Regions from separate parts of the Pantoea brenneri genome, predicted to be linked through region 1. Evidence: predicted binding sites of a transcription regulator. Region 1 holds the regulator's gene; each other region holds the start of a gene.
The links. Region 1 encodes CRP, which controls carbon source genes, mostly activating them, when cyclic AMP is high. Its sites were predicted from a motif close to ATGTGANNNNNNTCACAT; they were not measured.

Region 2: a site for CRP is predicted at 2,292-2,309, ahead of udp (uridine phosphorylase). Genes of this name have one in related genera too.
Region 3: a site for CRP is predicted at 3,080-3,097, ahead of AABB92_RS05115 (sugar transporter). Genes of this name have one in related genera too.

The regions. Positions count from the first base shown of each region.
Region 1 covers NZ_JBCGBG010000005.1:19,869-25,586, forward strand. Annotated here, with positions in the region: gene AABB92_RS17500 (phosphoribulokinase) at 1-130, shown strand, start outside; gene AABB92_RS17505 (OsmC family protein) at 715-1,119, opposite strand; gene crp (cAMP-activated global transcriptional regulator CRP) at 1,422-2,054, shown strand; gene AABB92_RS17515 (YccS/YhfK family putative transporter) at 2,112-4,187, shown strand; gene argD (bifunctional acetylornithine/succinyldiaminopimelate transaminase) at 4,189-5,409, opposite strand; gene AABB92_RS17525 (aminodeoxychorismate/anthranilate synthase component II) at 5,491-5,718, opposite strand, start outside.
Region 2 covers NZ_JBCGBG010000006.1:17,826-23,543, reverse strand. Annotated here, with positions in the region: gene metE (5-methyltetrahydropteroyltriglutamate--homocysteine S-methyltransferase) at 1-1,225, shown strand, start outside; gene AABB92_RS18570 (dienelactone hydrolase family protein) at 1,284-2,117, opposite strand; gene udp (uridine phosphorylase) at 2,420-3,181, shown strand; gene AABB92_RS18560 (tetratricopeptide repeat protein) at 3,279-4,547, shown strand; gene rmuC (DNA recombination protein RmuC) at 4,633-5,718, shown strand, end outside.
Region 3 covers NZ_JBCGBG010000001.1:1,105,539-1,111,256, forward strand. Annotated here, with positions in the region: gene rhaM (L-rhamnose mutarotase) at 1-238, shown strand, start outside; gene AABB92_RS05100 (TetR/AcrR family transcriptional regulator) at 287-937, opposite strand; gene bhsA (multiple stress resistance protein BhsA) at 1,236-1,493, shown strand; gene bhsA (multiple stress resistance protein BhsA) at 1,518-1,775, shown strand; gene AABB92_RS05115 (sugar transporter) at 1,840-3,024, opposite strand; gene cybB (cytochrome b561) at 3,200-3,742, opposite strand; gene AABB92_RS05125 (hypothetical protein) at 3,845-4,105, opposite strand; gene AABB92_RS05130 (MFS transporter) at 4,277-5,530, opposite strand; gene AABB92_RS05135 (LysR family transcriptional regulator) at 5,626-5,718, shown strand, end outside.

The DNA of each region.
Region 1 (5,718 bases):
GATGCTGCAGGGATCGTTCATCTCGCATATCAATACGCTGGTGGTACCGGGCGGAAAAATGGGGCTGGCGATGGAGCTGATCATGGGTCCGCTGGTGAAGCGGCTGGTGGAAGGCAAGCGGATAGAATAAGAGGCCAGCAAAAACCGCTCTGAGAGCAGATGTCTTTAACAAAGAGAGTAAAACTGGCTTTCCTGCGGCTAAAGACTTATCCCTGGGCAGGCTTCAGGGAGCATACACCTTTCGCAAAGACGCAAAACCGCTATCCCTGGCAGGCTCAGCACGGGCCATCCCTGGCCCGCGATGCTTTGCTACAGGCATATGCTCCCTTCGCTTCACGTTCGACAACCGCATCCGGTTTCAGGAAGGTCGCTACAGACAACCCCTGGGCAGAAAGAATCTGGCAGCAATAGATAAGTTCAACACGCTGGGAACCGGGTCAGAAGAGGAAAGCGTCCCGCCGCCCGGATAAAAACGCCGGGAGCGTTTTTGAACAACGCAAAGCGTTGGCCCGGCTACGGGCGCGCCTCAGGGATGAGGTGCGTAATCGCGCGGGCCGAGCGGCCAGGGATTGGCTTAAACGACTTTCCGATCTGACCCGGTTCCCTGCGCAGGCACAGTATCAAAACGGATTCCCTGCCCAGGCACAGACTTAAAGCAACCTGCATCAGATACTGGAAGTGAAGTTAGCAGGTCTGCAATGACCCTTGCGGCTACTACAGTTCGATCACTTCATAGCTGTGGGTGATGGTAACCCCTTTACCCAGCATGATGGCGACCGAGCAATATTTTTCAGCAGAAAGATCCACCGCGCGTGAGACCGCCTTATCCTGTAGCGCTTTGCCGCTCACGATAAAGTGCAGGTTGATGTGCGTAAAGATTCGCGGCGCCTCTTCACGACGTTCTGAGGTCAGTTTTACTTCACAATCAGCCACATCGTTGCGACCTTTTTGCAGAATTGAAACGACGTCGATGGCGCTGCATCCGCCCGCCGCCATCAGCACCATCTCCATTGGGCTGGGCGCTTTATCACCCGAATTGCCATCCATTAATACCTGATGTCCGGATGACGACTCACCGAGGAATGTCAGCCCTTCTACCCATTTCACTCTTGCCTGCATGATTTTCGCTCCAGAATATGCGGTTTTGCCGTCAGAGTACGCTTTCGCCTGGTAAACAGCAATCCAGAGAAATCCGCCGTTAGCTGAAGCGAGACAACAGAAGACAGTCGGCAAAAGCTGTGCTACAAACAGTGCTGAAAATATTTTTCGTCACCCGATGGCGAAGCCGGGAAGAATGATGCGCACTGCGCCGAATGCAGCCCGAATAATTTCCTGTAAGGGAAACGCTTGAAGCTTTCATCGCCTGACAGGGAAACTGCCCCCTGTATTTTGGGCACGATTACAACAGAGGATAATAGCGAATGGTTCTCGGCAAACCGCAAACAGACCCTACACTCGAATGGTTCCTGTCCCATTGCCATATTCACAAGTATCCATCCAAAAGTACGCTGATTCACCAAGGTGAAAAAGCTGAAACGCTTTACTACATCGTGAAAGGTTCCGTTGCGGTTCTGATCAAAGATGAAGAAGGCAAAGAGATGATTCTTTCTTACCTGAATCAGGGCGATTTCATTGGCGAGCTTGGCCTGTTCGAAGAAGGTCAGGAGCGCAGCGCCTGGGTACGTGCCAAAACCGCGTGCGAAGTGGCGGAGATTTCTTACAAGAAATTCCGTCAGCTGATCCAGGTTAACCCGGATATCCTGATGCGACTGTCGTCGCAGATGGCGCGTCGCCTGCAGGTTACGTCGGAAAAAGTGGGTAATCTCGCTTTCCTCGATGTGACCGGACGCATTGCTCAGACTCTGCTTAACCTGGCGAAGCAGCCAGACGCCATGACGCATCCCGACGGCATGCAAATTAAAATTACTCGTCAGGAAATTGGCCAAATCGTTGGTTGTTCACGTGAAACCGTGGGCCGTATTTTGAAGATGCTGGAAGATCAGAACCTGATCTCTGCACACGGCAAAACCATCGTCGTTTACGGCACCCGCTAATTCCTGTCACCCACGGCGTGATGGCAACATCGCGCCGTTATTGTTTGTGTTGGGCCGATGTGGCGTCGAATTATTTACCATCCTGAAGTCAATTACGCCTTGCGGCAAACCCTGGTGCTCTGTCTGCCAGTGGCGCTGGGCTGGCTGGCTGGCGACCTGCAAAAAGGTCTGCTGTTCTCGTTAGTTCCCGCCTGTTGCAATATCGCCGGTCTGGATACCCCGCATAAACGCTTCTTCAAACGCCTGATTGTCGGCGGCAGCCTGTTTGCGCTCGGCAGCTTTCTGATTCAGTGGCTGACGCAGCACGCCATTCCGCTGCCGCTGATTCTGTTCGCCTTGCCGTTGCTGCTGGGGGTCACCGGCGAAATCAGCCCGCTGCACGGCCGTCTGCTGCCCGGCACCCTGATCGCCGCCATCTTCACGCTGAGCCTGATTGGCCGTATGCCGATCTATGTGCCGCCGCTGCTCTATATCGGCGGCACGCTATGGTATGGGCTGTTTAACTGGTTCTGGTTCTGGCTGTGGAAAGAGCAGCCGATGCGTGAAAGCCTGAGCCTGATCTACCGTGAGCTGGCCAACTATTGCGACGCCAAATATACCCTGCTGACTCAGCTGACCGATCCGGAAAAGGCCCTGCCGCCGCTGCTGGCGCGTCAGCAAAAAGTGGTCGATATGATCACCACCTGTTACCAGCAGATGCACATGCTTTCCGCCAGCCGGGATCACAGCCATAAGCGGCTGACCCGCGCCTTTCAGGTGGCGCTGGACCTGCAGGAGCACATCTCGGTCAGCCTGCATCAGCCGGAAGAGGTGCAGAAACTGGTGGAGCAGAGCTATGCCGAAGCGGTGATCCGCTGGAACGCCCAGACTATTTCGGCCCGCTTACGGGTGCTGGCGGATAACATTCTCTATCACCAGTTGCCGGATCGTTTTGGCATGGAGAAGCAGCTCAGCGCGCTGGAAAAAATCGCCCGCCAGCATCCTGACAATCCGGTGGGAAATTTCTGTCTCTACCACTTCAATCGGATTGCGCGGGTGCTGCGCACCCAAAAACCGCTCTATCAACGTGACCTGATGGCCGATCGTCAGCGCCGTCTGCCGCTTCTGCCGGCGCTGCGCAGCTATCTGTCCTGGCGTTCGTCGGCACTGCGCACTGCCGGGCGCTTTGCGGTGATGCTGATGCTGGGCAGCGCACTGGCGCTGTTTTTCAACATCCCTAAACCGTACTGGATTCTGATGACCATTATGTTCGTCAGCCAGAACGGCTACAGCGCCACCCGCGTTCGCATCCAGCACCGGGCACTGGGCACCTTTGCCGGCCTGGTGATTGCGGCTGCCACCTTACGCCTGGCGGTGCCGGAGTCGCTGGTGCTGCTGATCATGCTGGTGATCACCTTTATCAGCTACCGGTTTACCCGCCAGTTTTACGGCTGGTCGATGATCGGCTTTACGGTGACGGCGGTTTACTCGCTGCAGTTGCTGTCGCTGAATGGGGCGCAGTTCCTGCTGCCGCGCCTGATGGATACGCTGATGGGTTGCCTGATCGCCTTTGGCGGAATGTTGTGGCTGTGGCCGCAGTGGCAGAGTGGCTTATTGCGGCAAAACGCCCATGACGCGCTGGAAACCTATCAGGATGCGCTACGGCTGCTGCTGGGGGCGGAACAGTCACCGGAGAAACTGGCGTATCAGCGGGTACGGGTCAATCAGGCTCACAATGCGCTGTTTAACTCCCTGAACCAGGCGATGCAGGAACCGGCTTTTAACGCTCAGTACCTCAAGGATATGCGTCTGTGGGTCACCCACAGCCAGTTTATTGTTGAGCACATCAATGCAATGACGATTCTGGCGCGTGAACACACCATGCTGACCGCCACGTTAGCTGAGCGTTATCTGCAGTCCTGCGAAATTGCGCTGCAACGTTGTCAGCAGCGACTGGAATATGATGGTGCCAGTTCGCAGGTTAACCTGCTGGATGAGCTGGAAAACATTAATGAAGGGCCGGTCACGGTGGTGGAACAGCATGTACGCCGCATTCTGGATCATCTGAGCGTGATGCACACCATTTCATCTCTGGCGTGGAGCCAGCGACCGCAACATGGCCGCTGGCTGAGCAGACGGTTACGCAAAAACTAAATCAGCCGGTAATCACCTTGCCGACGGCGGTGGCGAAGCGGCGCATACCCTCTTCGATGTCGGCGGGTTCGATGATCAGCGAAGGTGCAAAACGCATCACGTCCGTGCCGGCCACCAGCACCATTACCCCTTCAGCGGCTGCCGCATTGAGGATATCGCGCGCCTTGCCGGCATGCTGAGGCTTCAGCGCCGCGCCAATCAGCAGGCCTTTGCCGCGAATATCACTGAACAGATCGTACTTCGCATCAATCGCCTGCAGCGCGCTGACAAACTGCTGACGCCGGACGCCAACGCCTTCCAGCACTGCCGGGGTATTGATGATATCCAGCGCGGTCTCGGCAATGGCGCAGGCCAGCGGATTGCCGCCGTAGGTGGTGCCGTGCACGCCAGGGGCCATGGTGGAGGCGATCTCATGGGTAGTCAGCATGGCGCTGACCGGGAAACCGCCACCCAGCGCTTTGGCCGAGGTCAGAATATCGGGCTGCACGCCATAGTGCTCATAAGCAAACAGCTTGCCGCTGCGTCCCATACCGCTCTGCACTTCATCCAGCACCAGCAGTGCCTGGTATTGATCGCACAGTTCACGCAGCCCGTGCATAAACTCTTCGGTTGCGGGCACCACGCCGCCCTCACCCTGAATCGGTTCGACCACGATAGCGCAGGTGTGATCGTCGATAACCGCCTTAACCGCGGCCAGATCGTTGAACGGCACGTGGACGATATCGGCAGGTTTAGGGCCAAAGCCATCGGAATATTTTGGCTGTCCGCCGACCGTCACGGTAAACAGCGTCCGGCCGTGGAAAGCATTGTGGAAGGCGATGATCTTACTTTTGAACGGGCTGTGACGTTTGCAGGCGTAATAGCGTGCCAGCTTGAACGCCGCCTCATTCGCTTCTGCACCGGAGTTGGCGAAAAACACCCGCTCGGCAAAGGTGGCATTGATTAACTTGCTGGCGAGACGCAGTGCCGGTTCGTTGGTGAAGACGTTACTGGTATGCCACAGCGTTTCGCCCTGGCTTTTCAGCGTTTCCACCAGCCCAGGATGGCAATGGCCGAGCGCAGTCACGGCGATGCCGCCCGAAAAGTCGATATATTCTTTGCCCTGCTGATCCCAGACGCGGCTGCCCTTGCCTTTGACCGGCACGAACTGCGCTGGTGCATAAACAGGCAAAATAACGTTATCGAACGTTTCCCGTGTGACCGCAATTTTTTCGGCTGCCATTAGTGACCCCATTTGAATGATTGTTGTACTGCTGTGAAATAATAATCACAAAATATGCATAAAAAATCACTCAAAGGCAAACTATTGCGACAGGAAATTGCGCAGCAGCTGGTGTCCCTGCTCGCTGAGAATGCTTTCAGGATGGAATTGCACCCCTTCCAGTGCCAGGGTTTTATGGCGGATGCCCATGATCTCGTCGGGCTGTCCGTCACGCAGGCTCCAGGCGGTGACCTCAAAGACGTCAGGCAGCGTATCGCGTTTTACGATCAATGAATGGTAACGGGTAACGGTGAGGGGATTATTCAACTG
Region 2 (5,718 bases), on a different contig from region 1:
CGCGCTGCAGAAATGCACCGAACTTTCGCTGCTGACCGAGGCGCTCAACCACAACGATGCCGCGTCACTGGCGGCCTGGAGCGCGCCGGTTCGCGCCCGTGCTCACTCCAGCCGCGTACATAACGCCGCGGTCGCTCAGCGCCTGCTGGCTATCACGCCGCAGGACAGCGAACGACACAGCCGCTACAGCGAGCGGGCTAAGGCACAGCGTCAGCGCTTTAATCTGCCCGCCTGGCCGACCACCACGATTGGCTCTTTCCCACAAACCCCGGAAATTCGCGGTCTGCGCCTCGATTTCAAACAGGGTCGCCTCGACAGCAATCATTACCGTACCGGCATCGCTGAACATATCAAACAGGCGATTACTGAGCAGGAGCGGCTGGGGCTGGATGTGCTGGTGCACGGCGAAGCGGAACGTAACGACATGGTTGAATATTTCGGCGAGCATCTGGATGGATTCGTCTTCACCCAGAACGGCTGGGTACAGAGCTATGGCTCACGCTGCGTGAAACCACCGGTGATTATCGGCGACATCAGCCGGCCGGAAGCGATCACCGTTGAGTGGGCGAAGTATGCCCAGTCGCTAACGGACAAACCGGTGAAAGGGATGCTGACCGGTCCGGTGACCATTCTCTGCTGGTCATTCCCGCGTGAAGATGTGTCACGTGAAACCATCGCAAAACAGATTGCGCTGGCGCTGCGTGATGAAGTGGCCGATCTGGAAAAAGCCGGTATTGGCATTATCCAGATTGATGAACCCGCGCTGCGCGAAGGGCTGCCGCTGCATCAGTCCGACTGGGCTGCCTATCTGAACTGGGCGGTCGATGCTTTCCGCCTGAATGCCGCTGTGGCGCAGGATGACACCCAGATCCACACCCATATGTGTTACTGCGAGTTTAACGACATCATGGATTCCATCGCTGCGCTGGATGCCGATGTGATTACCATCGAAACCTCGCGCTCTGACATGGAGTTGCTGGCGTCGTTTGAACACTTTGACTATCCGAATGAGATTGGCCCAGGCGTCTACGACATTCACTCGCCTAATGTACCGGACGTCGAATGGATTGAAGCGCTGTTGCTGAAAGCGGCGAAGCGTATTCCGCCGCAACGGCTGTGGGTAAATCCGGACTGCGGGCTGAAAACGCGTGGCTGGACCGAAACGCGGCAGGCGCTGGCTAACATGGTCACTGCGGCAAAAAACCTGCGGGCTAAAACGGCGTAAACGGGCGTCCGGCAGGGAATGAGAAATAATCGGGGCGCGCAGGCGCCCCTTTTTTCGCTTACTGTGAAGCTACGCCATACTGCCTGAACCAGGCCAGCATCCGCGCCCAGCCATCGCTGGCCGATTCGGCATGATAGCTCGGACGGTAGTCAGCATTAAACGCATGTCCGGCTTCGGGATAGACGATGATTTCCGCGGTGGCATTGGCGGCGTGCAGCGCCTGACGCATCTGCTCAACGCTCTCCAGCGGAATTCCGTCATCCTGACCGCCGTATAAGCCTAATACCGGGGCGCTGAGATCGACGGCGACATCAATAGGGTGCTTTTGCTGCTTCATGGTCCGATCGCCGGTCAGCCGTCCATACCAGGCGACGGCGGCACGCAGCTGTGGATTGTGCGCCGCATAGAGCCAGCTAATGCGGCCGCCCCAGCAGAAACCGGTAATGCCCATCCGCCGGATATCACCGCCGTTACGCGCTGCCCAGTTGGCGGCATGATCAAGGTCGGACAGCACCTGGCTGTCGGGCACCTTACTCACCAGCTCGCTGAATAGCGTCGGAATATCCTGGTAATCGTTGGGATCGCCTTCACGGAAGTAGAGTTCCGGGGCGATGGCCAGATAGCCTTCCAGCGCCAGCCGGCGGCAGATATCACGGATGTGCTCATGCACCCCGAAAATTTCCTGTACCACCAGCACCACTGGCAGCGGACCCTCTGCGGATTTTGGTCGGGCAAAAAACGCGGGCATATTTTCGCCCTGGCTTGGCACTGAGGTCTCACCCGACTGAATCGCCGGGCTGTCGGTAATAATGGTGGTGGAAGCGGTCGGCTGAACGGCAGGCGCAAAGGTCCCTGCCGCGGCTTTTTGTGTCATATTATCACTGGTTTTCATTATTCTCTCCGTGCGAGCAATTGCGCAATCACGTAACTATAGCCTGGCCGGAAACGGTGCGAGCCAGACGTCGGGTAACAGAGTCAGCAGCGGACAATATCACCCAACTCTTTAACACTGCGATGACCCCGACACAGCCCCGCCGATCGCAATGACGGCGAACCCGATGTGATATTGTGATAATCATCACATTGTTTTTAGTGAAAAATGTAACTTTCATTTTCTTAAGTGAATGTTGTCACATATTTATCGGGCGTGCTGACGTAGAGTGACGCGCTACCTTCCCTTAACAGGAGTCTGAAATGACACAGTCTGACGTTTTCCATCTTGGCCTGACTAAAGCCGATCTGCAGGGCGCTACCCTGGCGATTGTGCCCGGCGATCCGGAGCGCGTGAAGAAAATTGCCGGACTGATGGAGGATGCCACGCATCTGGCCTCACACCGTGAATTCACCAGCTGGCTGGCAAAACTCGACGGTAAGCCGGTGGTGGTCTGTTCAACCGGTATCGGCGGTCCTTCTACCTCCATTGCGGTTGAGGAACTGGCACAGCTTGGCGTACGCACTTTTCTGCGCGTTGGCACCACCGGCGCTATCCAGCCGCACATCAACGTTGGCGATGTGCTGGTGACTACCGGTTCCGTGCGGCTCGACGGTGCCAGCCTGCATTTCGCACCGATGGAGTTTCCGGCAGTGGCCGATTTTGCCTGTACCACGGCGCTGGTGGCTGCGGCAGAAGCCTGTGGCGCGAAGACCCATATCGGCATTACTGCCTCTTCTGATACCTTCTATCCGGGACAGGAACGCTACGATACCTTCTCTGGTCGGGTGGTGAATCGCTTCCAGGGATCGATGAAAGAGTGGCAGGAGATGGGCGTACTCAACTATGAGATGGAATCCGCTACACTGTTAACCATGTGTGCCAGCCAGGGCCTGCGCGCCGGCATGGTGGCTGGTGTGATCGTTAACCGTACCCAGAAAGAGATCCCGGATGCGGTGACGATGAAACAGACCGAAAGCGATGCGGTAAAAATTGTGGTTGAAGCGGCACGCCGCTTGTTATAACCCTCACAGCCAGGCAGCAGGTTAACGGGCCGCTATGAGGCCTGCCTGCTGCCGGATAACCCCGGCGCAGCCTTTCAACGGACTCTGAGAGTGCCCGATGCGCAAAACTATTCCCGTTCGTCGTCCCGTCGTTAACCCGAATTCCGCCGCGCTCAATGCCCGTCTGGAGAGCAGTGCTGCCCGGTTCCGCGCCGCCATGCAGCAGGGCGATTATGCGCAGGCCGTCCGCTCTTGCGAAGAGGTGTTGCGTTATCAGCCTCACCAGATGCAGGTACTGAGTGACTATGCGCTCTGCCTGATGCGTCTCGGTCAGCATCACAAAGCGTACAAAACCTACCAGAAAATTTACCAGTCGCCGCCGGCCGTGCGCGCCACCGCGTCAGAAACCTGGCTGGATGGCCTGACCGAAGTGTGTGGCTGGCTGGATAAGCAGGATGAGGTGGCGCGTTACGGCCTGGAATCGCTGATGCAGTCAGACGCCCGCTTTCGTCAGGGGCCGCGGGTCGCCTTTCCCGCTGCGCAGCCTGAGCCAATCGATCTCAGCCAGCCGCGGCAGAACGTGATCGCGTTCAGCCTGTATGGCGACCAGCCGCGCTACTGTGAAACCCTGATTAAAAACGTTGAGGTGGCACCGCAGCTCTTTCCCGGCTGGATCTGCCGCATCTATCTGGATGACAGCGTGCCGCAGCATGTCTGGCAACGGCTCGATCAGCCCCACGTTGAGCGGGTTGATATGTCGCAGGAAAAAACGCTGTTCCCGACGCTGTGGCGCTTTCTGGTGATGGACGATCCCAGCGTTAAACGCTTTATTGTGCGTGATGCCGACTCGCTGCTTTCCGAGCGCGAAGCGGCGGCGGTCAACGCCTGGCTGGCATCGCCGTACTGGTTCCACCACATGCGTGACTATTTTTCCCACACCGAGTTACTGCTGGCCGGCATGTGGGGCGGCTGCCATGGCGTTTTCCAGCAGGTTGAACAAACGATGCGCGAGTTTATTGCGCAGTACCGTGGCAGCGAACGCTTTACCGATCAGTACTTCCTCAAGACGGCGCTGTGGCCAACGGTGCGTGAAAGCATTCTCAATCATGATGAGTTGTTTCATTTCCATCAGGCTCAGCCGTGGCCAGCGCATCCGCCGGTACGCTGGCAGATGCCCCGATTTCACGTTGGCAGCAACGTGGGCTTTGCCAGCCTGACCGGACAGTCCGCCGCCGCCGACGGCACCCGGCAGGCGGTGGACATCAGCGCGGACGGCAAAAGCTGGCAATATCCGGCCCAGGTGAAAAATGGCCAATGGCTGCTGCCGATGCCGTTCTTCCTGATTGAAGACTGGCAGGCCGGAAAGCTGACGGTGACCGTGCGGTAAGTGATTGAGTGCAGGTAAATATATCTGGACATTCATACAGTGCGACTCTACCTTTTCCCTCAGCAGCTTGAGTCGCGGGGAAATCATGGATCAGCACATCATTATCAGCATCTGTCTGGCACTCGCCGGCGCAGGAATTGGCTGGATGCTGGCACAGTTACGTGTCGGGCATCAGGCCGCCAGTTTCTTAACCGAGCGCCGTCTGCTGGAAGAGGCACAACAGCGCCAGCAGCAGCAGATTGAACAGCTTCAGCAGCAGGCGCAGCAGCGTGAGCAGGAACTGCGCCAGCTTCATGGTGCGCTGAGTGGTGCCAATGAACGTCTGCAACAGCTCGATTACTGGCGCAATGAGAGCGAACAGCTTAACCGGGAACTGCGCAACCAGCTGGAGGTCAACAGCGCCCAGGAAGCGGAGCTGCGTGAGGTAACCATCCGTCTTGAAGAGACCCGCTTCGCCGCCGAAGAGAAGCAGCGTCTGCTGACCAACAGCGAGCAACGCCTCAGCGCCCAGTTTGAAAACCTCGCCAACCGTATTTTCGAAAATAGCGGCCGCCGCGTCGATGAACAGAATCGCCAGAGCCTCGACAGCCTGATCGGCCCGTTGCGTGAACAGCTGGATGGTTTCCGTCGTCAGGTGCATGAGAGCTTTGGCGCGGAAGCGCGTGAGCGGCACACCCTGACCCACGAAATCCGTCAGTTACAGCAGCTTAATGCGCAAATGGCGCAGGAAGCGCTCAACCTTACCAAAGCGCTGAAAGGCGACAATAAAATCCAGGGCAACTGGGGCGAAGTGGTGCTCAGCCGGGTGCTGGAAGCGTCCGGGCTGCGTGAAGGCTATGAGTATGAAACCCAGGTCAGCATTCAGTCGGAGCAGCAGGGCAGGATGCAGCCGGATGTCATTGTGCGTCTGCCGCAGGGCAAAGATGTGGTGGTGGACGCCAAAATGACGCTGGTCGCCTATGAGCGTTACTTCAATGCGGAAGATGAGGTTGAGCGTGAACAGGCGATTCAGGAACATGTCAGCGCGATGCGCAGCCATATTCGTCTGCTGGGACGTAAAGATTATCAACAATTGCCCGGTTTACGCTCGCTTGATTATGTGTTGATGTTTATTCCGGTCGAACCGGCGTTTTTGCTGGCGATCGATCGCCAGCCAGAGCTGATTGGCGAG
Region 3 (5,718 bases), on a different contig from region 1:
GCCGGAGCTGGCAGAAACGCTGAAGGCACACGGGGCGCACAACTATGCTATCTGGCTGGATGCGGAGCGTAATCTGCTGTTTGCCAGCGTTGAGATTGAGTCGGAAGCGCGCTGGGAGGCGGTTGCCCGCACCGAAGTGTGTCAGCGCTGGTGGGCATCAATGAAAGACCTGATGCCGTCAAATCAGGACAACAGTCCGATAAGTCAGCCGTTAAAGCCGGTTTTCTTCCTCGAATGAGGACGGCCTGAAAAGCAACAAGGGCGGCAATCGCCGCCCTGATTTTATTTACGCTTTATGCTGACAGAGTCCGGTCAGCGTCGGCCACATCGCCATCAGTGTATCAATGATGCTGTCGAGATCGTCCCGCTGCACCCCTTCACGCGCCCGCACCGACATGCCCTGCAGCATACAGCCCAGATAGCGCGCGAGCGCCGCGATATTCACTGATTCGCTCAGTTCACCACGCTGCTGGCGGGTCAGCAGAAAGTCGCTAAGCGTACTCTCCTGCGACTGATGCTGCTGCTGCAACATGCTGGCGATCTCGGCAGAAGCCGCTGACAGGGTGGTGGAGGTGCAGATAAAGAAACAGCCGCCGGGCGAATCGCGATCGGTAAAGCAGGCGGCGGTTGCACGGAAATAACCCTCGATCGCCTGATCGACCGGCAACGCATCATTGCCGAGCGCCGCGTCACGCCAGGCACTGAATTTCTCCACGTAGCGCTCCATCGCGGCCCGGAACAACCCCTCTTTATTGACAAACTCGGCGTAGAGCGTGGGCGCTTTCGCCCCGGTTGCCGCTACCAGATCGGCCAGCGAGGTCCCCTCATAACCGTGGGTCCAGAACAGGGTAAGCGCTTTATCGAGCGCAGTTTCACGGTCGAAAACTTTTGGCCGACCGCGGCACTTCTTCACATCGCAATCCTGAACCTGGCTCATATATCCTCACGGGTTGTGAAACACCCTATTAAATTACCGATCATTAATAAATTGTGCAAGGGCTGGCGCATTCTGCGCTGAAGGCGGTTGCCATTTTGTGCGACGGCGCGCGGATATCGCCCCTAAGGTTAAGTGAAAAAGGGAGCTGAAGCCCATAATCACGCCACTTCGCGAATAAAATAACGCTCATTAAATAAATATTGACGGCTGACCACAATCGGGCCTATCATTTAGTTAATGATCGTTAATTAAATAACGACACACATTTTTCCACTACCGAATATTGAGAGAGCAACCTATGAAAAGCATCAAACTGAGTCTGGCCGCGCTGGCACTTTCTACCCTGACATTTGGCGCATTCGCCGCTGATCAGGTCAGCAGCGACCCAATCAACCAGCAGCCGGTTGGCACCATTTCTGTCCAGGGCGGCAGCAACCTCAATTCGCTTGAAGCGCAGTTAAATGCCAAAGCGGATGAAGCGGGTGCCAAATCATTCCGTATCACCTCAACCAGTGGTCAGAACAAATTGCACGGCACCGCCGTGATTTATCAGTAATTAACTGTTGAGAAGGGGTTCGTTATGAAAAGTATCAGTATGATGGTGGTGGCTGCGCTACTCGGCAGCCTCTCCTTTGCCAGCGTGGCGGCTCAGCAGGTCACTCAATCGCCGCTCGATCAGCAAAAAATTGGCGTGATCAGCGCGACAGGTAGCACCAACCTGACCTCGCTGGAACAGCAACTGTCAGACCGGGCCAGCGATGTCGGTGCAAAGTCTTTCCGCATCACTTCGACCTCTGGCAACAACAACCTGCATGGCACCGCAGTCATCTATAAGTAAACCGCAGTCATTTATAAATAAGATGAAACAGGCTTCAGGTAACCACTTATCTGAAGCCTTTTTTCTAGCCGTTACTGCGTAATTGCGGGTAGCGGCGGAAGATATAGACACACCACAACAGCGCGACCAGACCGATCATCCCACCGACATTGCCCACATCCGCCATTTGCAGATGCAGACTGACCTGATTACCCAACAGCGCACCTGCGCCAATGCCGATATTATAAATACCCGACATCAGCGACATCGCAACGTCTGTGGCATCAGGCGCCAGTGATAGCACCCGTACCTGCATGCCCAGGCCAATCATCATCATCGCCATTCCCCAGATCACACACAGGGTGGAGATTGCAGCAGGACGGACCGCAGCAAAAATCAGCAGTCCCATGCAAAGTGTAATCAGCGCGATGGCGGCGATCAGCAGACCAGAGGGGAATTTATTACCCAGCGAACTGAACAGTACGCTGCCGATAATGCCGGCCGATCCGAACAGCAGCAGCAATAGGGTGGTGAAGTTCTCACCCGAGTGGGCCACCGCCTGCATAAAGGGTTCGATATAGCTATAAGCGGTGTAGTGCGCGGTCACCACCAGCGTCACCAGCAGATACATACTGACTAACGCCGGGCGACGGAACAGCATCGGCACGCTGCTCAGTGAACCGGTATGTTCACTCGGCAGACGCGGCAGGATCCGCACCAGCATAATCATCAGCACCAGCGCCGAGAGGCCAATGGCACCAAAGGTGGTACGCCAGCCGAGATACTGACCCACCACGCGGCCAATCGGCACGCCCAGCACCATCGCAAGCGCCGTACCGGTTGCCAGCATGCTCAGCGCCTGGGTTTTCTTGCCCGCCGGGGCGACGCGGATCGCCAGCGATGCGGTGATCGACCAGAACACCGCGTGCGACAGCGCGATACCGATACGCGAGACGATCAGCGAACGGAAGTCCCACGCCACGGTTGACAGCACATGGCTGATGATAAAAATCAGGAACAGCACGCCGAGCAGCATTCGTCGCTCAATATTGCGGGTCAGCAGCATCAGCGGCAGCGAGAGCAGCGCCACCACCCAGGCATAGATGGTGAGCATAATGCCGACATCAGCGGTCTGCATCGAGAAATCAGCTGCGATATCCGATAGCAGGCCAACCGGCACAAATTCGGTGGTGTTGAAAACAAAAGCGGCAATAGCCAGCAACACCACGCGAAGCCAGGCAGTTTTACGTGAAACAGTCGTTGATTGCATGAGGAGTCAAATCAGTCAGAACAGCGAATTCGGATGTGGCAGAAACATCCAGCGAAAGTGACCTGCGTCACAAATTACTGACTATTGTAGTGAATAAACCGGGAAGAGGAACCTTATAAACCGTTTTTAATCCTGAATATTTTTTATCGCCCTGTGACAGGGCGATAGCCTGAGGTTATTGACCGCGTCGCCGTGCCGGCATCATGCGCATCAGGGTGTTGTCTTTCAGCAGATAATGATGAAACAGCGCCGCCGCCGCGTGCAGTCCGATTAACCAGTATCCAAGCGGAGCCAGCGTCTCATGCCAGTCAATCAGCATATCCGCCAGATCAAAATTGGGTTCCGCCGCCACCGGCATGCTGATACCAAACAGCCACCATTCACGGCCTTTCAGATAGCGTGATGTCAGACCGAGTATCGGCAGAGTAATAAACAGCGCATAGATAAGGGTGTGAGTCAGATGTGCCAGCCCGGTCTGCCAGCGTCGGGCGGCAGGAACAATCGGCGGAGAACGATGCCGGGTGCGCAGCACCAGACGAGCAATCATCAACACCAGCACCGACGCGCCCGCGCTGAAATGGGTGATGATCATCGCATAACCCTGCCATGAACCGCGCTGAGCAAAACCGCGCAGTTCAATGGTGGCGTAGGCCGTCGCCACCAGTAAAAAGGTCAGCCAGTGAAGGGCGATCTGAGAGCCCGCAAACTTTTCCCGCATGGTAAAACCCGTCAAAGAGAATCAGGAGTTCTAACATAACGGAAAATGGCGGAAAATCTTAACAAATTAGCGCAGCGCGAGCCTTGCTCAATCGCGGTCAGGCTAACGTGAGGTCAGGGTATGTTTCAGGGCCATACCAGGCTGTGGATCGGTATCGGAATGGCGAGGGGGTGGGCAGCAGGTTTCACAGCCCATCGCGCCAGAATAATACTTTTTGGCCTGCAGTATAGCCGCATTGACGTGGTAAAAACTGCCGAGAAACAGCCGGTCAGCTGGCGCGGGCAGGAAGGGGCAGCCCGCAGCATGCACCACATGGTTATGGTTGTAACCTGATTGTTTGTTCACGTAATAGTAGAGAGCCACAGGCGGTCCTTTTTGCTGTGTTAAGCGACAGAAGTAAGCAAATGTCACAATCAGACCGATTATAGCGGGAAAAGCACATTATGTTCCGGCTGGCCCTGAAAGTTGTCTCAACAGCGCAGATAAAATCGCCCGACGCAGTGGCCGGGCCAGCAATTCAGAGGGAACAGGGGATCAAAGCTTTTTACACTGCAACCGCCAGGCCACCAGCAGAGCCAGCAGCAGCAGGGCGCTGATAAACAGCGTGATACCCATCCAGCCATAGTTATGCCAGAACACCCCGCCCAGCGTCCCGGCCACGCTGGACCCGACGTAATAGCTGAACAGATAGAGTGAAGAAGCCTGACCGCGCGCACGGCGGGCTCGTGGGCCAATCCAGCTGCTGGCAACCGCATGGGCGGCAAAAAAACCGGCGGTGAACAGCATCATGCCGGGCAAAATCAGCCACAGCGAATTAAAGGCAGTGAACAACAGGCCAGCCAGCATAATCGCGGTAGCGCCGAGCATCACCGGCCCCCGTCCCAGCCGGCTGGTTAACGCACCCGCTTTCGGCGAACTCCATGAGCCGGTGAGGTAGACCACCGACAGCAGACCCACCACTGCCTGGCTGAGATGCCAGGGCGCATCCAGTAAACGGTAGCCGATGTAGTTAAACAACGTGACAAAGGCTCCCATCAGCAGAAAGCCTTCTGCAAACAGCCACGGCAGCCCTTCATCGCGCCAGTGCAGACGAAAATTAATCAGCAAGTTACGGGGGCGCAGAGAGGTGGCGCGGAAATGGCGCGACGCCGGCAGGATTTTCCAGAACATCACCGCTGAAGCCAGGGAAAAGCAGCCGATAACCGCAATCGCCACCCGCCATGAGAAAAAGTCGGTCAGCACCCCGCTCAGCAGGCGGCCACTCATGCCGCCGATGGAATTACCGCTGATGTACAGCCCCATTGAGAACGCCACCACGCGCGGGTCCATCTCTTCACTCAGATAGGTCATGCCGACTGCGGCGACCCCGCTCAGCGCCAGGCCCATCAATGCGCGCATGATCAGAATGCCGTGCCAGCTGGTCATGGTGGCGGAGATCAGGGTACAGAGGGCGGCCAGCATCAGCGCGGTGACCATTACAGACTTGCGTCCGACCGCATCAGACAGCGGGCCGGTCACCAGCAGGCCCAGCGCCATCAGTCCGGTGGAGATGGAGAGCGACAGGCTGCTGGTCGCGGGCGACACGCCAAACTGCTGCGACAGCACCGGCAATATTGGCTGGACACAGTAGAGCAGGGCAAAGGTGGCGAGACCGGCTGAAAACAGGGCCAGCGTGACGCGCATAAACTGCGGCGTTCCGCGGGTAATCCAGCCCGATGCAGCCAGCGATTCTGGCGATCTGCATCCTGCGTCATCCGCAACGGTTCCTGCCTGAGTAGTGCGACCCACAATCTTTCCTTAGTGATTAAAAACCTGTCGTCAGCTTAGAAAAGGCTGATTATGATGTCTAATATATTAATAATCTCAAATAAGACGTTAAAGATATGAATATCGAGCTGCGCCATCTGCGCTATTTCATTGCGGTCGCCGAAGAATTGCATTTTGGCCGGGCGGCGCTGCGGCTGAATATTTCTCAG